One region of the Lactobacillus sp. ESL0684 genome, then DNA from elsewhere that is predicted to be linked to it. Evidence: predicted binding sites of a transcription regulator. Region 1 holds the regulator's gene; each other region holds the start of a gene.
The links. Region 1 encodes HrcA, which represses chaperone genes, less so after heat shock. Its sites were predicted from a motif close to TTAGCACTCNNNNNNNNNGAGTGCTAA; they were not measured.

Region 1 (5,180 bases):
TGCTAACAAGTCGACGAAAATTGCCGTTAGCTCAAAGTTGACGACTGAGCAGGCTAAGGCTGCTTTATTACCAGAAAGCGTCGCAGAAATTGAAGCCAAGTATCCAGGAGTTACTTACGATTGGGCAAGCCAGCCTAATGGCACAGGGCGAATTAAGACTGGGCAAGAGGGTAGTCCGGATGCTTATGTCGTAGTCAATTATCCAGATGGCACTCTTCAAACGGTTAAGGTAGATTTGCAGGTTGTTAGTCAGGCTGCTAGCTATGATAATGAGCTTAGCCTAGCAGATGGTGCGGCAATTACGATGCATGTTGTTAGTGATGAGGATGCAACAGTCCCAGTTAAGGAATTTACTGATTTAAACTGGATTAAGGATAATATCAAGCTTGGTAACGAAGCAGATTCCAGCAAGAAAATTAAGAAAGTAATTTGGAAAACTGAAGCACCAGACATTTCGGCTAGTGATATCGGACAGCAAGTTCATGGTAGAATTAAGATTGTCTATAAAGATGGCAGTACCTCGACTAAGTCCTTATCGTTGCCAGTAAATGTTATAGGCGGTCAAGCACAAGCAGATCCGACAACGGTTGTAGTAGGCACTGATTTGACACCTGAGCAGGCACAGAATGCCTTAACAACAGAGAGTATAACAGCGATTAAGGCTAAATATCCAAAAGCTGAGTTTAGTTGGGCAGCACAGGCTGATGGTAGCGGTCAAGTTGATACTAGTAAGACAGGTGCTAAGACAGCCTATGTTGTAGTTGACTATGGGGATGGCACTAATCAGATAGTTGCGGTGCCGTTGACAGTAAATTCGAAGGATTCTGGTAGTTCAGTAGCTGGAACAACCGAAGTTACTCCAATTGGTGGAGTAATTGCAGTTGACAAGGATACCAATTTAAGCAACGACACGGATTATGCCCAACAGGCAATCAGCAATCATGCGCAATTGCCTACTGGTACGACTTATAAGTGGGCGAAAGTTCCTGATACTTCAGAAGTTGGGACAATTACTGGTACAGTAATTGTTACTAATCCAAATGGCGATGCAATTGCGGTTACGGTAACTCTTAATATTACGGCTAAGCAAAGCGAACAGGTGACGCTAAGGCATAACGCCTATCTTTATAATGCAAATGGGCAACGGATTAATGAATTGATCCTAAAAACTGGCTCAATTGTTAATACTTATGGCGTGAAGCAAATTGCTGACCGTGATTTCTATATCTTAAATAATAATTATTATCTGGCTACTGGCAATGTTCAAAGCGTGAAACGTAAATTAATTCACAATGCTTACACTTATAATGAGTTTGGTAAGAGACTAGGTAAGACTACCACCAAAAAAGGTAAGGTTCTAGCTACTTATGGTGAGCCAGTCAAAATTCGTGGTCAAAAATATTATATTGTCGGTGCTAATCGCTATGTTAAAGCAGCTAACTTTAAGAAAGCTAAGCATAATATTAAGCCAGCACAGCAGATAAAGGCTGATCCACAAAAAGATCAAATAATGCATAGTTCCTATTTATATGATGAAAAAGGACAGCGAGTAAATGAAGTAACATTAAAAGCAGGTTCACGGGTAAAGGTCGATAAGACTATCCATCGCGTCGGTGCGCGGAAGTTTTACCAGTTAGATAATGGTTATTACATTGCTAAACGTAATATTACTGGTGATGAGGTTGTTTTGAACCATAATGCTTATGTTTATAACAAGTATGGTAGGCGTGCTAATCAAAAGGTACTAAAACGCGGTTCAACCATTACGGTTTATGGTGATTGGGTTTCTCTTCAAGGTACGAGATATTGGATCATTGGTAAAGGCAGATATGTAAAGGCTGCTAATCTTTAGTTAGTTTGACTAATGCTAAAAATAGTTTGAGATTGCACTCAAACTATTTTTTTGCTTGCTAATTAAAAAAATTGGATTATTTTTAGCACTCGGCTTGACATTCTGCTAAAAGCTAGTATCATAATAATTGTTAGCACCAAAGATGTAAGAGTGCTAAAAGTGAGGGCGATATTTATGTTGACCGAACGTCAAGAATTAATTTTAAAAACAATCATCAATGATTTTACACAAACTCATGATCCAGTGGGTTCAAAAACCGTAATGAGTCAGTTGCCGATTAAGGTGTCAAGTGCTACTATTCGTAATGAAATGGCTGCGCTTGAAGAAAAGGGCTTAATCGAAAAGACTCATTCATCTAGTGGACGAATTCCGTCAACTGCAGGTTATCGTTATTATCTAGATAATTTGGTTGAACCATTGCAGTTGCCTGAGAATGTTTACCAGCATATTATGCAGCAGCTTGATCAACCATTTCATCAGGTTAATGAAATTGTGCAGGAAGCAGCTAAGATTTTGTCAGATTTGACCAATTATACAGCTTTTGCGGAAGGTCCTGAGAGTCGCAACGTAACTATTACGGGTTTCAGAATCGTACCACTATTTAATAGACAAATTATGGCAATTCTAGTTACCAGCGATGGTAATGTCCAAAATCAGGTCTATAACTTGCCACGTCACATTAGTGGCGATGAGATTGAGCGAGCTGTACGCTTGCTCAATGACAAATTGGTAGGTAAGAGTTTAGATGAAGTGACACCTAGTTTACTTGCTAAGTCTTTAGGAAAGCATACCAGTAGTCAGCAAGCAAATGAACTGATTGCATTGGTTGAGGACGTTCTTAAGGATGCTGCAAGTGATCAGATGTATGTTGATGGGCAGATTAACTTATTGAGTAATAGCTCAATTGGTGATTCATCGCATATCAGGTCGTTATATGACTTAGTTGATCGTAACGACTTACTTTCTAGATTGTTAGACACTACTGATGATCAGCAGCTTGGTGGTCGTTCAGTTCGTGTCAGGCTTGGATCTGAATTACCCGGTGATTTGCTAAAGGATTATAGTTTGTTAACTGCAGAATATAGTGTTGGTTCGCATGGTAAAGGAATGATTGCTTTACTAGGTCCAACTAATATGCCATATTCTCAGGTGTTGGGATTGTTAGAATATTTTAGAAATGAATTAGCCAAGAAACTACTTGACTATTATGGTAGATTTCAATAAAGGAGGTTAGCTGTGAGCAAGGAAAAGTTTCCTAGTGAAGAGGATTTAAAACAAAAAGAAGCGACTACTGCTAAAAGTAAGTCGAAAGCTAAATCTGCAGCTAAAGCCGATTCTGAGGGTAAAAACTCAGATAAAAAAACCAATGCTACTGCTAAGGTAGAAAAACAGATTACAGATTTACAGGCGCAAAATAAAGAACTTGAAGATAAGTTTTTGCGTAGTCAAGCAGAAATGCAAAATATGCAGACGCGCTATAATAATGAACGGACGCAACTAATTAAGTATGAATCGCAATCGTTGGCTAAGGATGTTTTGCCAGCGGTTGATAATTTAGAGCGTGCTCTGGCTACGAAGGTAGATGATGACGCTTCTCAGCAGCTTAAAAGGGGAGTACAAATGACTTTGGATTCCCTAGTTAAAGCCTTAAAAGATCATGGTATTAGTGAAATTGAAGCTGAGAATAGCCCATTTGATCCGACGTTGCATCAAGCTGTTCAAACAGTTACAGCTGAAAACGATGATCAAAAAGATCATGTCGTGCAGGTTTTGCAAAAAGGATATCAATATAAAGACCGTACACTTAGACCAGCAATGGTTGTTGTTGCACAGTAATTGAAAGGAAGAATATAAATGTCAAAAGTTATTGGGATTGATTTAGGAACTACTAACTCTGCAGTTGCTGTTTTAGAAGGTAAAGAACCAAAGATTATAACTAATCCGGAAGGTAATCGGACTACACCATCAGTTGTTGCCTTTAAAGATGGTGAAACACAAGTCGGTGAAGTTGCCAAGCGTCAAGCGATTACTAATCCAAATACCATTTCCTCAATTAAGCGTCACATGGGTGAAGATGGCTACAAGGTTAAAATTGGTGATAAGGCTTATACTCCACAAGAAATTTCTGCAATGATTTTGCAATACATCAAGAAATTCTCTGAAGACTATTTAGGAGAAGAAGTTACTGAAGCAGTTGTTACTGTTCCTGCATACTTTAACGATGCACAACGTCAAGCTACTAAAGATGCTGGTAAAATTGCTGGTCTAGATGTTAAACGGATCATTAATGAACCAACTGCTTCATCACTTGCTTATGGTCTTGATAAAGACTCAGAAGATGAAAAAGTATTAGTTTACGACCTTGGTGGTGGTACCTTTGATGTTTCTGTTTTGCAATTAGGTGATGGCGTCTTCCAAGTACTGTCCACTAACGGTGATACTAATCTTGGTGGGGATGACTTTGATAATGCCATTATTGATTGGTTAGTTGCTAACTTCAAATCAGAAAACAATGTTGATCTTTCTAAGGATAAGATGGCATTGCAACGGTTAAAGGATGCAGCAGAAAAGGCTAAGAAAGATTTGTCTGGTGTATCTTCAACCCACATTTCATTACCATTCATTTCTGCTGGTGACGCAGGTCCATTGCACCTTGAAGCTGATTTGACTCGTGCCAAGTTTGATGAGTTAACTTCTGATTTAGTTGATCGGACTAAGGTTCCGTTTGATAATGCTTTAAAGGATGCTGATTTAACTGTTAACGATATTGACAAGGTTATCTTAAATGGTGGTTCAACTAGAATTCCTGCTGTTCAAGATGCAGTTAAGAAGTGGTCTGGAAAAGAACCTGATCACTCAATTAACCCTGATGAAGCCGTAGCTTTAGGTGCTGCTGTTCAAGGTGGGGTTATCTCAGGTGACGTTAAGGATGTTGTTTTGCTTGATGTTACGCCACTTTCACTTGGTATCGAAACCATGGGTGGTGTCTTCACTAAGTTGATTGATAAGAATACGACAATCCCAACTTCTAAGAGTCAAATTTTCTCAACTGCAGCTGATAATCAACCAGCCGTTGATGTTCATGTTTTGCAAGGAGAACGTCCAATGGCAGCTGATGACAAGACTTTAGGTCGATTTGAATTAACTGATATTCCAGCAGCTCCTCGTGGTGTACCTCAAATCCAAGTTACTTTTGATATCGATAAGAACGGTATCGTTAATGTTTCTGCTAAGGATACTGGTACTGGTAAAGAACAAAAGATTACCATCAAGAGTTCGTCTGGTTTATCCGATGAAGAAATTCAAAAGATGCAAAAAGAAGCCGAAG
Region 2 (5,180 bases), 420 kb from region 1:
TAAAAAGTTCAAAACTAACGAAAGCTATCAAATGACTAAGCATCAAGGCTTGGCCTACACTGCTGGAGTTTGGTGCTTTATCGTGACCGCGGCTTGTTGTTTATTAGGAGTTTATTCGAATGATCCTGCCACTTTGGCACTAAATATTGCTACACCAGTTGTTTTATTCTTGCTAGGAATGATCTTACCAACCATTCGAAAACATCAAAAATAATTTAATAGCTATAATTAAAGATTAAAAAAGCCGCTTGCAAAAGGCGGTTTTTTTCTGCTAAATAATGCTAAAATAAACTAAAATGCGCAAAAGGAGCTGATAATTTTGCAAGCAGACTATGAAGCGCAAGCACACAATTTATTACGCAAACATCATTTAAAAGTAACCAAGCCACGCTGTAAAATCCTAGTTTATTTGATGACCCATCATAATCATCCCACAGCAGCTACGATTTATCAGGCAATCGGCAATGGTCATTCAACTTATCGAGCAACCGTTTATAATACCCTCAAAAAATTGGTTGACGCCGGAATTATTATTGAGGTCAAAAATGGTGATAATTCTTCTCATTATGATTATTTTGTCAAACCACATTTTCATATCATTTGTATGCAATGTGGCAAGATTGCCGATGTGGTTTATCCTAATTTTGCCCAAATTGAGAACGAAATGCGCCAAGAAGCTGAACAACAAACTGGCTTTGTTACGTCAACTAGTCATCTAGAAATCTTCGGTCTGTGTACTGACTGCCAACAAAAAGTGCAAAAAAATAAGAGCTAATCAGCTCTTATTTTTATTCTAATCAATATCCATACTTACTAACAATTCTGCTCGTTGAGCTAAATTGACATATAAGCGATTATTAGCTACTGACATTCCTTCAATTTCACGACCAGTATTAAATTGGTAAGCCTGTTTCATTTGGCCGCTACGTCCAATCTTAAAAATCAGATCATTAAAGGCCAAGTAATAATTCTTGTGGCCTGGGTCATAAGTAAATCCTTGTACTGGCGCTCCGTTATTGACAAAGTTGCCATCCGTTTTACCAACTAATTCTGGATACCAGTTGTCACCGGTACGTTTAAATTCCCAATATTCGTAGCAGTTGTTAGCTTCGTCATGGTAAACCATGTACATATCTTTATCTGAAACAACTACCCCATTTTGGAAATAGCGTGGCTTAGAATCATCGCCAACCCAAGCCTTGAACGTCCAAATTTTATTAATTTGCATATCACTCTTGCGAATTTGAATTAGCTCGTTGGCATCAGTACTTTCTTTTTGATCATGATCATTATTGATAATGTAAATATATTTTTTACTATTACCCATTGCTTGACCGTGACCAATTGGAATATACGGACTAACTTTAACATGCTTAACATAATTATTGAATTTCTTTTGTGACATATCAAGTAAATGCTGCGCATTATACGGATTGGTCAACTTTTGCAAATCATAGCCAACAATATGACCAGACATTAAATTAGTATGACTTAATAAACTGGTATAAGTCCAACCATCATCGGCAACTGTAACTCCTTCAGGAATATGACCAACGCGGTTAATGTTATCATCACTAGGATCCTTAACACTTAGCAATACGGGTTGATAAAACCGGGTTTTTAGTGTTAAATCACCGCTAGTCAGCGTCCGTTTTTCGGTTTCAGGCGTATATTCTGTAGGACTGACATAATTAACTGATGAACCATAATGTGTCTTCCAGGCTTGGTAGTCATTAGTCCCCTTTTGTGCCTTTACACTATCAAAGTCGCTTTCATCAACCATACCTTCTTTAGTACTCTTTCTGACTGTTACTTTGGTGGTTGCTTTAGCTTTACCATAAGAGTAGTTAACCTTATAAGTTTTCGGTTCATCACAAAAAATCCCAGTCTTAGAAATTTCTACCTGACTATTATCAACTACCGTTCCAGTATCATCAGTTGCATAAGAAATAGCATCGACAGTTGAAAATTCATAATGCTCGTTGCGAACTAAGCTAATCGTCTTTGGCACAGAGATTTTATTTTTGGCAAAATAGTTTTCATTAACATAGCCAACCTGACGACCGTCAACATAAATCCGCCAATAATTATACTTCTTAGTCTTCACTAATTGGTCTGACTGAATATGGTTATAGCGATAATCAATTCCATCAGCTACCTTTTTATGAACCTTACCATTCGACACACTCTGCCAAACCTTATAGTTCTTGTCCCCAGCAACTTTGGTCATCATTGCGTAACCAGTAGTTGTTTGCTTAGGCTGCTTAGTTGTAGTTGTTTGGCTTGAGTTATCCGAACTAGCCCCAGATCCAGCTTCATTTGAACTATCTGAAGCCGGCGACTGCGTAGTGGTCGAATCTGCCATAACTAACGCAGGCCCATAGCCACTTGCGACTACTAGACTTACCATGATGGTCGTGATAATCGTTGCGATTTTTCTAAATTGCTTCAAAACTATTCCTCCGATAATTAATCTTCTCTATTACATTGTAATATAAGAAGCGTGTTACAAAAAATACAAAATTGATACACTTTCATTGACAGTATTTAACGGAAGTGATTTAATTAGCACTGTACTTATTAGAGTGCTAATTATTTTTGAACTTAAATTTTAGGAGGCAAAAAAATGCTAGTACCTACTGTTGTTGAACAAACAGCTCAAGGAGAACGTGCATACGATATTTATTCACGTTTACTAAAAGACCGGATTATTATGTTGAGTGGCGAAGTTAATGATGACATGGCAAACTCAATTATTGCGCAATTACTATTCCTGGATGCACAAGATAATACAAAAGACATTTCGCTTTACATTAATTCTCCTGGTGGTGTTGTAACCTCAGGATTAGCAATCATGGATACGATGAACTTTATCAAGTCAGATGTTTCCACGATTGCGACTGGAATGGCCGCTTCAATGGCTTCACTACTATTGACTAGTGGTACAAAGGGCAAACGTTTTGCATTGCCAAACGCTACCGTTTTAATTCACCAGCCTTCTGGTGGTGCCCAAGGTCAACAGACTGAAATCCAGATTGCCGCTACGGAAATCTTGAAGACTAGAGAAAAGATTAACCAAATCTTACATGAAACGACTGGTCAACCATTGGAAAAGATCCAACAAGATACTGAACGCGATAATTACTTAAGCGCACAAGAAGCTAAAGATTACGGTTTAATTGACGAAATCATGGTTAACAAGAAAAAATAATTAATTAGATACTAAAAAGGACTCATTTCAAAGTGAGTCCTTTTTATCTGCCCTGCTACCATCTTAAAAACCACATTATTGTCGTAAATTTTCAGCAATTTCATGAATTTTTTTAAAACGATGATTAACCCCAGATTTAGAAATTGGTCCATCTGCAACTTGCTCGGCCACTTCTTTGAGTGATAATTCTGGATTATCTAGGCGCAAACGCGCCAGATCTTGCAGTTTTTCTGGTAATTCAGTTAAGCCCATTTTTTGCTTAATTAATTCAATATCTTCAACCTGCTTAGCAGCCGCCGTTGCCGTTTTTTTCAAATTAGCAGTATCGCAATTAACTAGCCGATTAACAGAATTACGCATATCCCGCATAATTCGCAAATCTTCAAACGCCAGCATCGCATTTAAGGCTCCGACAATATGCAAAAAATCACCAATTTTTTCAGCTTCCTTGAGATAAACAATGTAACCATTACGTCTGGGAGTCGTCTTGGCATTCAAATTAAAATAATGATTCATTAGTTCAAGCAAATCATTGTTGTGATCTTGATAAGCTGAATAAATTTCCAAATGATATCTGCTAGTTTCCGGATTATTGACACTACCACTAGCCAAAAAGGCTCCTCGCAAATATGACATTGAGCCTTCCCTAGACGAAGTAATCCGCTCAGGAATTCTAGTAACTAATTCTGCTTGCGGTGTTAAGATTTCTAAGTTTGATAGGATTTCACGCACGTGATTTTGCAAGCGAACCAAATACTGATTATTCTTTTTTAATTTCATCTTCCGCGAAACAATTAGCAGGGGTTCTACTCGATAAGCAGTCTTAATCAATGAAAAAATATGACGGGCGATCGCCGGGTTTTCAGTAGTAATGTCTAAACTAAACTGGTGGTCGTGAAAGTTTAGCACACCATTCATTCGCAAAAATGCAGCTAATTCTGCCTTCGCATGTTCAGGATTAATCTTAAGCGACGTCAATTCTTTCTTAACTTCACTTGCATAACTTGCCATTATTTGTTAGTTCTCTTTCTACGTGACATCGCCTCAAAAGCCAGTGCAATAATTTCTTTAGCCACTTTTTGCCCATCATGAAAGACCAGACCGCTGCGTTGATCAATGAAGTCAGCAGTGATTACTCGACTGCCTTGATCACGCAAACCGGCAAAGTCATTTTTAACTGGTTCAAGATAGGCATCATAATCGTCTGGATTAAACTGCGACATGTCAATTGGCGCACCATTGATCAGAGTAGTATCAATGAAGTGCCCACCCAAATGGTGATTAATCACCTTTACATGTTCACTATCAGAAAAATGATCGGTTTCTCCAAGCTGAGTCATAATATTACAAATATAAATTACTTCACCCTTGGTCTGGCGTACGGCTTCACCTAAGTTAGGAATCATTAAATTAGGCAAAATTGACGTAAATAAACTTCCAGGCCCCAAGACAACAGCATCTGCCTGCATAATGGCTGCCAGAACTGGTAAAACAGCCTGTGGTGTCTCATCCGAGTTACTATTCGTAACCCAAACTCGCTTAATTCGCTTATCCTTGTCGGTAATTTCTTTTTCTCCAGCCTGTACACTACCATCAACAAACTCAGCATTGAGGGTTAATGGCTCGTTAGAGGCCGGAAAAACATTACCATCAATCTTCATCATCTTGGATAAAGATTGCACTGCCTCAAAAATATTTCCATGCATTTCATTTAAAGCCGCAATGATTAAATTACCAATCGCGTGCCCAGAAAAAAAGGAATCTGAAGAATCGAAGCGATATTGAAAAATATCTTTTTCTTCTTGTGGCAAATCACTCAAAGAGACTAAAACGTTACGAATGTCACCTGGCGGCACTACATTGATAAAATTCCGAATCGAGCCAGAAGAACCACCATCATCTGAAACAGTCACAATGGCAGTAATTTCAGCATTTTGATCTTTTAATGCATTTAAAATAACCGGCAAGC
Region 3 (5,180 bases), 470 kb from region 1:
CTTCTAATCCGTAAAATTGAAGTTGCACTCATCGAATATTCATCAAGTCCCATTGATAACAAAATCGGGAACATAATACTGTCACCAGCAGCTTCACCACACATACCACACCAAATACCATTTTCATGGGCTGCGTCGATTGTGTGCTTAATTAAGCGTAAAACAGCTGGATTGGCTGGTTGATATAGATATGAAACATTATCATTACCACGATCAGCTGCCATTGTATATTGAATGAGGTCATTAGTTCCGATTGAGAAGAAATCGACTTCTTTAGCAAATTGATCAGCAAGAACAGCAGCAGCAGGAACTTCAATCATCATTCCTACTTGTAAGTCTTCGCCTACCTTGACACCTTGCTTAACCAACTTGTCCTTTTCTTCGGCCAAAATTGCTTTTGCTTGGTGTAATTCATCTAAAGTACCGATCATTGGGAACATAATCCCTAACTTACCATATGCAGATGCTCGCAAGAGTGCCCGCAATTGGGTCCGGAAGATGTCCTTATTCATCAATGATAATCTAACTGCCCGAACACCCAAAAATGGGTTCATTTCATCTGGTAAGTCCCAGTAATCAAGGTGCTTATCTCCACCAATATCCATGGTACGAATAATAACTTGCTTACCGTTCATACCTTCGATAACTTCTTTATAAGCCTCGAATTGTTGGTCTTCAGTCGGGAAATCCTTTGAATCCATATACAGAAATTCAGTTCTGTACAAGCCAACGGCTTCAGCTCCATTATCATTAACACCTTGCATATCGTTAGGTGTACCAATATTAGCTGCAATAGTGAATTGTTTACCATCAGCAGTAACTGATGGTTCATTCTTCAATTTTTCCCATTCAGCTTTTTGTTTAGAAAATGCTTCACCTTTTTGCTGGTAATCTGCCACTTGCTCAGAGCTTGGTTCAATAATAACATCACCGCTTAGACCATCAACAGCCAAAGTTTGACCATTTTGAATATCCTTAGTGATTGAATCAGTACCAACAACAGCTGGCAATTCAAGTGAACGTGCCATAATTGCGGAGTGAGCAGTCCGACCACCAATATCAGTTACAAAACCTTTAACAAACTTTTTGTTTAACTGTGCAGTGTCACTTGGCGTCAAGTCATGAGCTACGACAATCACTTCATGATCGATTGTGGAAGGATTAGGCAATTCCTTATTCAGCAAATGTGCCATAATCCGCTTAGAAACATCACGAACATCACCAGCACGCTGTTGCATATAAGCATTATCAGTCATTGCCTCAAAAATACCAATAAATTTTTGAGCAGTTTCATCAAGCGCTGCTTCACTATTGACTTTTTGTTCCTTAATTTCAGTTTCAATCGCACCAGTAAACTCAGGATCATTCAAAATCATCAAGTGAGCTTCAAATACCTGCGCTTCGTCTTCACCGATACTCTTCTTAGCAGCATCACGGATTTTTTCTACTTCAGTAGTAGAAGCCTTAATTGCTTCGTTGTAACGAGCTAATTCGCTATCTACATCTGTCACAGTAGTTTTCTTAAACGAAAGATCCGGTTCTACCAAGAGATAAGCTGGTGCGACAGCAATTCCGTCACTGGCAGCAATTCCTTGTAAAGTCTTGGTCATTATTCAGCTAGGCCCTCTTTTTTCATTGTGTCTGAAATAGCTGCAATTGCATCTTTTTCATCATCACCGTCACAAGTAATTGTTACATCAGCATTTTTACCAACGCCGAGTGACATAACACCCATGATTGACTTCAAGTTAACTGACTTGCCGTTGTATTCTAGATTGATATCTGAACCAAACTTTGACGCAGCCTGTACCAAAAGGGTAGCTGGTCTAGCATGAATACCTGTATCTGCAACAACATGAAAATCGCGTTTTTCCATTATAATTATCTCCTTTAAATTGAAAAATCAAACTGGTAGTAACTACCTATTCGTGTATTAGCCTATCATTTTTTGGCACAATAGACAACATAATTGTAACAGTTTACATCGTAATTTTCTACTTTACACCTGTATAAACGATTTTTCCACCTCTTAAAGCCCGCCCCTTGATATTTTGTCTCTTGCCAAAAGATCTTAGTGCTGATTGAAATTCAAAGGCCTTATCAGGCTCAACTTCGTATTGCTCTAGCTCTCCTTGGACCAATTGTTCAAGAATTTTTTGATAATCCAAATCTTTACCATCTCTTTATTAATTTAATCAAATTAACATTTATCTGAAGAATTAATTTTACCATCATTACCTAATATAGCAAAAATAAAATTCAGTAGTTAGCACTTGACTGTTTAGAGTGCTAATTATATAATTTAGTAAATCAAAAATGAAAGGCGGTAACTATCAGTGCTTTGTCAAAACTGTCAAAAAAGACCAGCCTCCATTCACCTGTTTGCTAAGGTAAATGGTCAAAGTCAAGAAATAAATTTATGTGGAAAATGTTATCAAGATTTAAAACAACAAGGAAATATTAATATGGACGAAAACGGAAATAGTAATTTCTTTGGTGATTTCGGAGATTTGTTTGGCTCAATGAGTGGTAATTCACGGGGCAATTTAAACCAAGGTCCGCAAGGCCCACTAAACCAAGGTGGAGGTCAAGGACCAAATGGTAATTCTTTGCTTGAGCAATACGGAACAAATCTGACTGATCTTGCTAAAAAAGGTAAAATTGACCCAGTCATTGGTCGCGATCAAGAAATCGCTCGAGTGATTGAAATTTTAAATAGAAGAACCAAAAATAATCCTGTCTTAATTGGAGAGGCTGGAGTTGGTAAAACGGCAGTTGTTGAAGGTTTAGCTCAACAGATTGTTGACGGCTCAGTACCAGCCAAATTGCAGGACAAGCAAATCATTTCATTAAATGTGGTTTCGTTAGTTCAAGGAACCGGGATTCGCGGACAATTTGAACAAAGAATGCAACAACTAATTAAAGAATTGCAAAGTAAAGACGATGTTATTCTATTTATCGACGAAATTCATGAAATTGTCGGTGCTGGTAATGCCGAAGGCGGCATGGACGCAGGTAATATTATTAAACCTGCTTTGGCCCGCGGCGAACTGCAACTAGTTGGTGCAACAACAATTAAAGAATATCGGGATATTGAAAAAGACTCTGCTTTAGCTCGTCGATTCCAACCAGTTGAAGTAAAAGAACCTTCAGTTGAAGAAACAGTTAAAATCTTACAAGGGATTCAGAAGCGCTACGAAGACTATCACCATGTTCACTATACTGATGATGCCATTAAAGCAGCTGCTGAATTATCGCAACGGTATATCCAAGACCGGTTCCTACCCGATAAGGCAATTGACCTATTGGATGAGGCAGGTTCTAGGATGAATCTTACTATCCCGTTTGTTGATAAAGATAAAATTAAAGAACGGATCGATGCAGCCCAAAAATTAAAGCAAGACTCCCTTAAAAACGAGGATTACGAAAAAGCGGCTTATTATCGTGACCAAATCGACAAATATACCAAGATGCAAGACCAAAAGGTCGATCCTGATAAATCACCAGTAATTACCAGTAAAATCATGAACAAAATTGTAGAAGAAAAGACTGGTATCCCAGTTGGTGAACTACAGAAGCAAGAAGAAAATCAACTGCAAAACTTGGCACCAACGCTTGAAAAACACGTTATTGGTCAAAACCAAGCAGTTGACAAAGTTGCTCGAGCTATTAGAAGAAACCGAATCGGCTTTAACGAATCAGGTCGCCCAATTGGATCTTTCTTATTTGTTGGTCCAACTGGAGTTGGTAAAACTGAACTGGCTAAACAATTGGCTAAGCAAATGTTTGGTACAGAAGAAGCAATGATTCGCTTTGATATGTCTGAATATATGGAATCATATTCTGTTTCGAAACTAATTGGTTCTGCTCCTGGCTACGTCGGTTATGAAGAAGCTGGTCAATTAACCGAACGAGTTCGTCATAATCCATACAGTTTAATCTTGTTAGATGAGATTGAAAAAGCTGATCCTTCAGTCATGAATATCTTTTTACAAATTCTTGATGATGGTCGCCTAACCGACTCACAAGGTCGAACAGTTTCATTTAAAGATACGATTATTATTATGACTTCGAATGCAGGACAAGGTATTAAAAATGCTAGTGTCGGCTTTACAGCTGAAAATAACACTGAAGAACCTGATTCTGCTAGAAAATCGATGAGTCAATTCTTCAAACCTGAATTCCTAAACAGGTTAGACGATGTTATTGAGTTCAATGAACTATCTAAGGATGATCTGGTTAAGATTGTTAACTTAATGCTTGACCAAACTAACAATATGGTTAAAAATCAAGGTCTACATATAGAAGTTACTGAAGATGCTAAGAAAAAATTAGTTGAACTTGGCTTTAACCCAGCAATGGGTGCACGACCTTTGCGTAGAACAATTCAAGAAGAAATCGAAGACAAGGTCGCTGACTTTAAGCTTGATCACCCAACAGCTACCAACCTAATTGCTAGCGTTGATAACAATGAAATTGTGATTAACGACCAAGAGGCAACTGCTAAAGTTGACAGTGATGATAATAACTCAAACTAAAGTGCTTGTTTTTAACATGATTGTCCCAAATGGTGATAATCATGTTTTTTATTAAAGAAAAAAATCAAGATTAGCGTTATAATAAATTTAAGATTAGTTACAAAGAAGAAACGGGTGAAATCCATGCATTTAATAGATGTAACCAACAGTTATACAGACCTAGTTCATAGTCAACTCAATTCAACCGATGCTAACTTTGTCAAAGTTTTCTCTTTGGGTAATACTTCCGTTGTCTATACCGAAAGTGATAAAGCAATTGGTATTGCCATTGAAAATCATGATAGACGCATTCGTAAAGATGAGATTGATTTTATTGTCAAACGACTGATTAAGGAACAAGATCCTTCATATTCTGTCACTGTTGATGATAAGCAACAGCAAATCGAACTTCACGTTGATAAATAAAAAAGTTGGCATAAAGCCAACTTTTTTTATTATAATTTTTCAGTTAGCTTAACCTCCGGATACTTGTCTTGGAAGAAGCGTTCTGCAAATTGATTTTCAAACAAGAATAAAGGCTGATCATAGCGGTCTTTAACCAATAAGTTACGACTATTCGACATTGCTGGATCAAGCTGCTCAGGGGATATCCAGCGTGCAATACGATGTCCAATACTGTTCATCTCAACTTCTGAATTATAC

Region 2: clpP (ATP-dependent Clp endopeptidase proteolytic subunit ClpP) is a predicted target of HrcA. The motif match lies at 2,566-2,592, and genes of this name have one in related genera.
Region 3: OZX56_RS06265 (ATP-dependent Clp protease ATP-binding subunit) is a predicted target of HrcA. The motif match lies at 2,267-2,293, and genes of this name have one in related genera.

The regions. Positions count from the first base shown of each region.
Region 1 covers NZ_CP113941.1:820,814-825,993, forward strand. The annotation lists gene OZX56_RS03845 (Rib/alpha-like domain-containing protein) at 1-1,852, shown strand, start outside; gene hrcA (heat-inducible transcriptional repressor HrcA) at 2,027-3,076, shown strand; gene grpE (nucleotide exchange factor GrpE) at 3,089-3,688, shown strand; gene dnaK (molecular chaperone DnaK) at 3,707-5,180, shown strand, end outside.
Region 2 covers NZ_CP113941.1:1,237,370-1,242,549, forward strand. The annotation lists gene OZX56_RS06000 (amino acid permease) at 1-214, shown strand, start outside; gene OZX56_RS06005 (Fur family transcriptional regulator) at 320-775, shown strand; gene OZX56_RS06010 (SH3-like domain-containing protein) at 794-2,452, opposite strand; gene clpP (ATP-dependent Clp endopeptidase proteolytic subunit ClpP) at 2,627-3,211, shown strand; gene whiA (DNA-binding protein WhiA) at 3,287-4,222, opposite strand; gene yvcK (uridine diphosphate-N-acetylglucosamine-binding protein YvcK) at 4,222-5,180, opposite strand, start outside.
Region 3 covers NZ_CP113941.1:1,291,450-1,296,629, forward strand. The annotation lists gene ptsP (phosphoenolpyruvate--protein phosphotransferase) at 1-1,610, opposite strand, end outside; gene OZX56_RS06255 (phosphocarrier protein HPr) at 1,610-1,876, opposite strand; gene OZX56_RS06260 (hypothetical protein) at 1,995-2,168, opposite strand; gene OZX56_RS06265 (ATP-dependent Clp protease ATP-binding subunit) at 2,337-4,538, shown strand; gene OZX56_RS06270 (DUF1827 family protein) at 4,662-4,943, shown strand; gene OZX56_RS06275 (peptide chain release factor 3) at 4,973-5,180, opposite strand, start outside.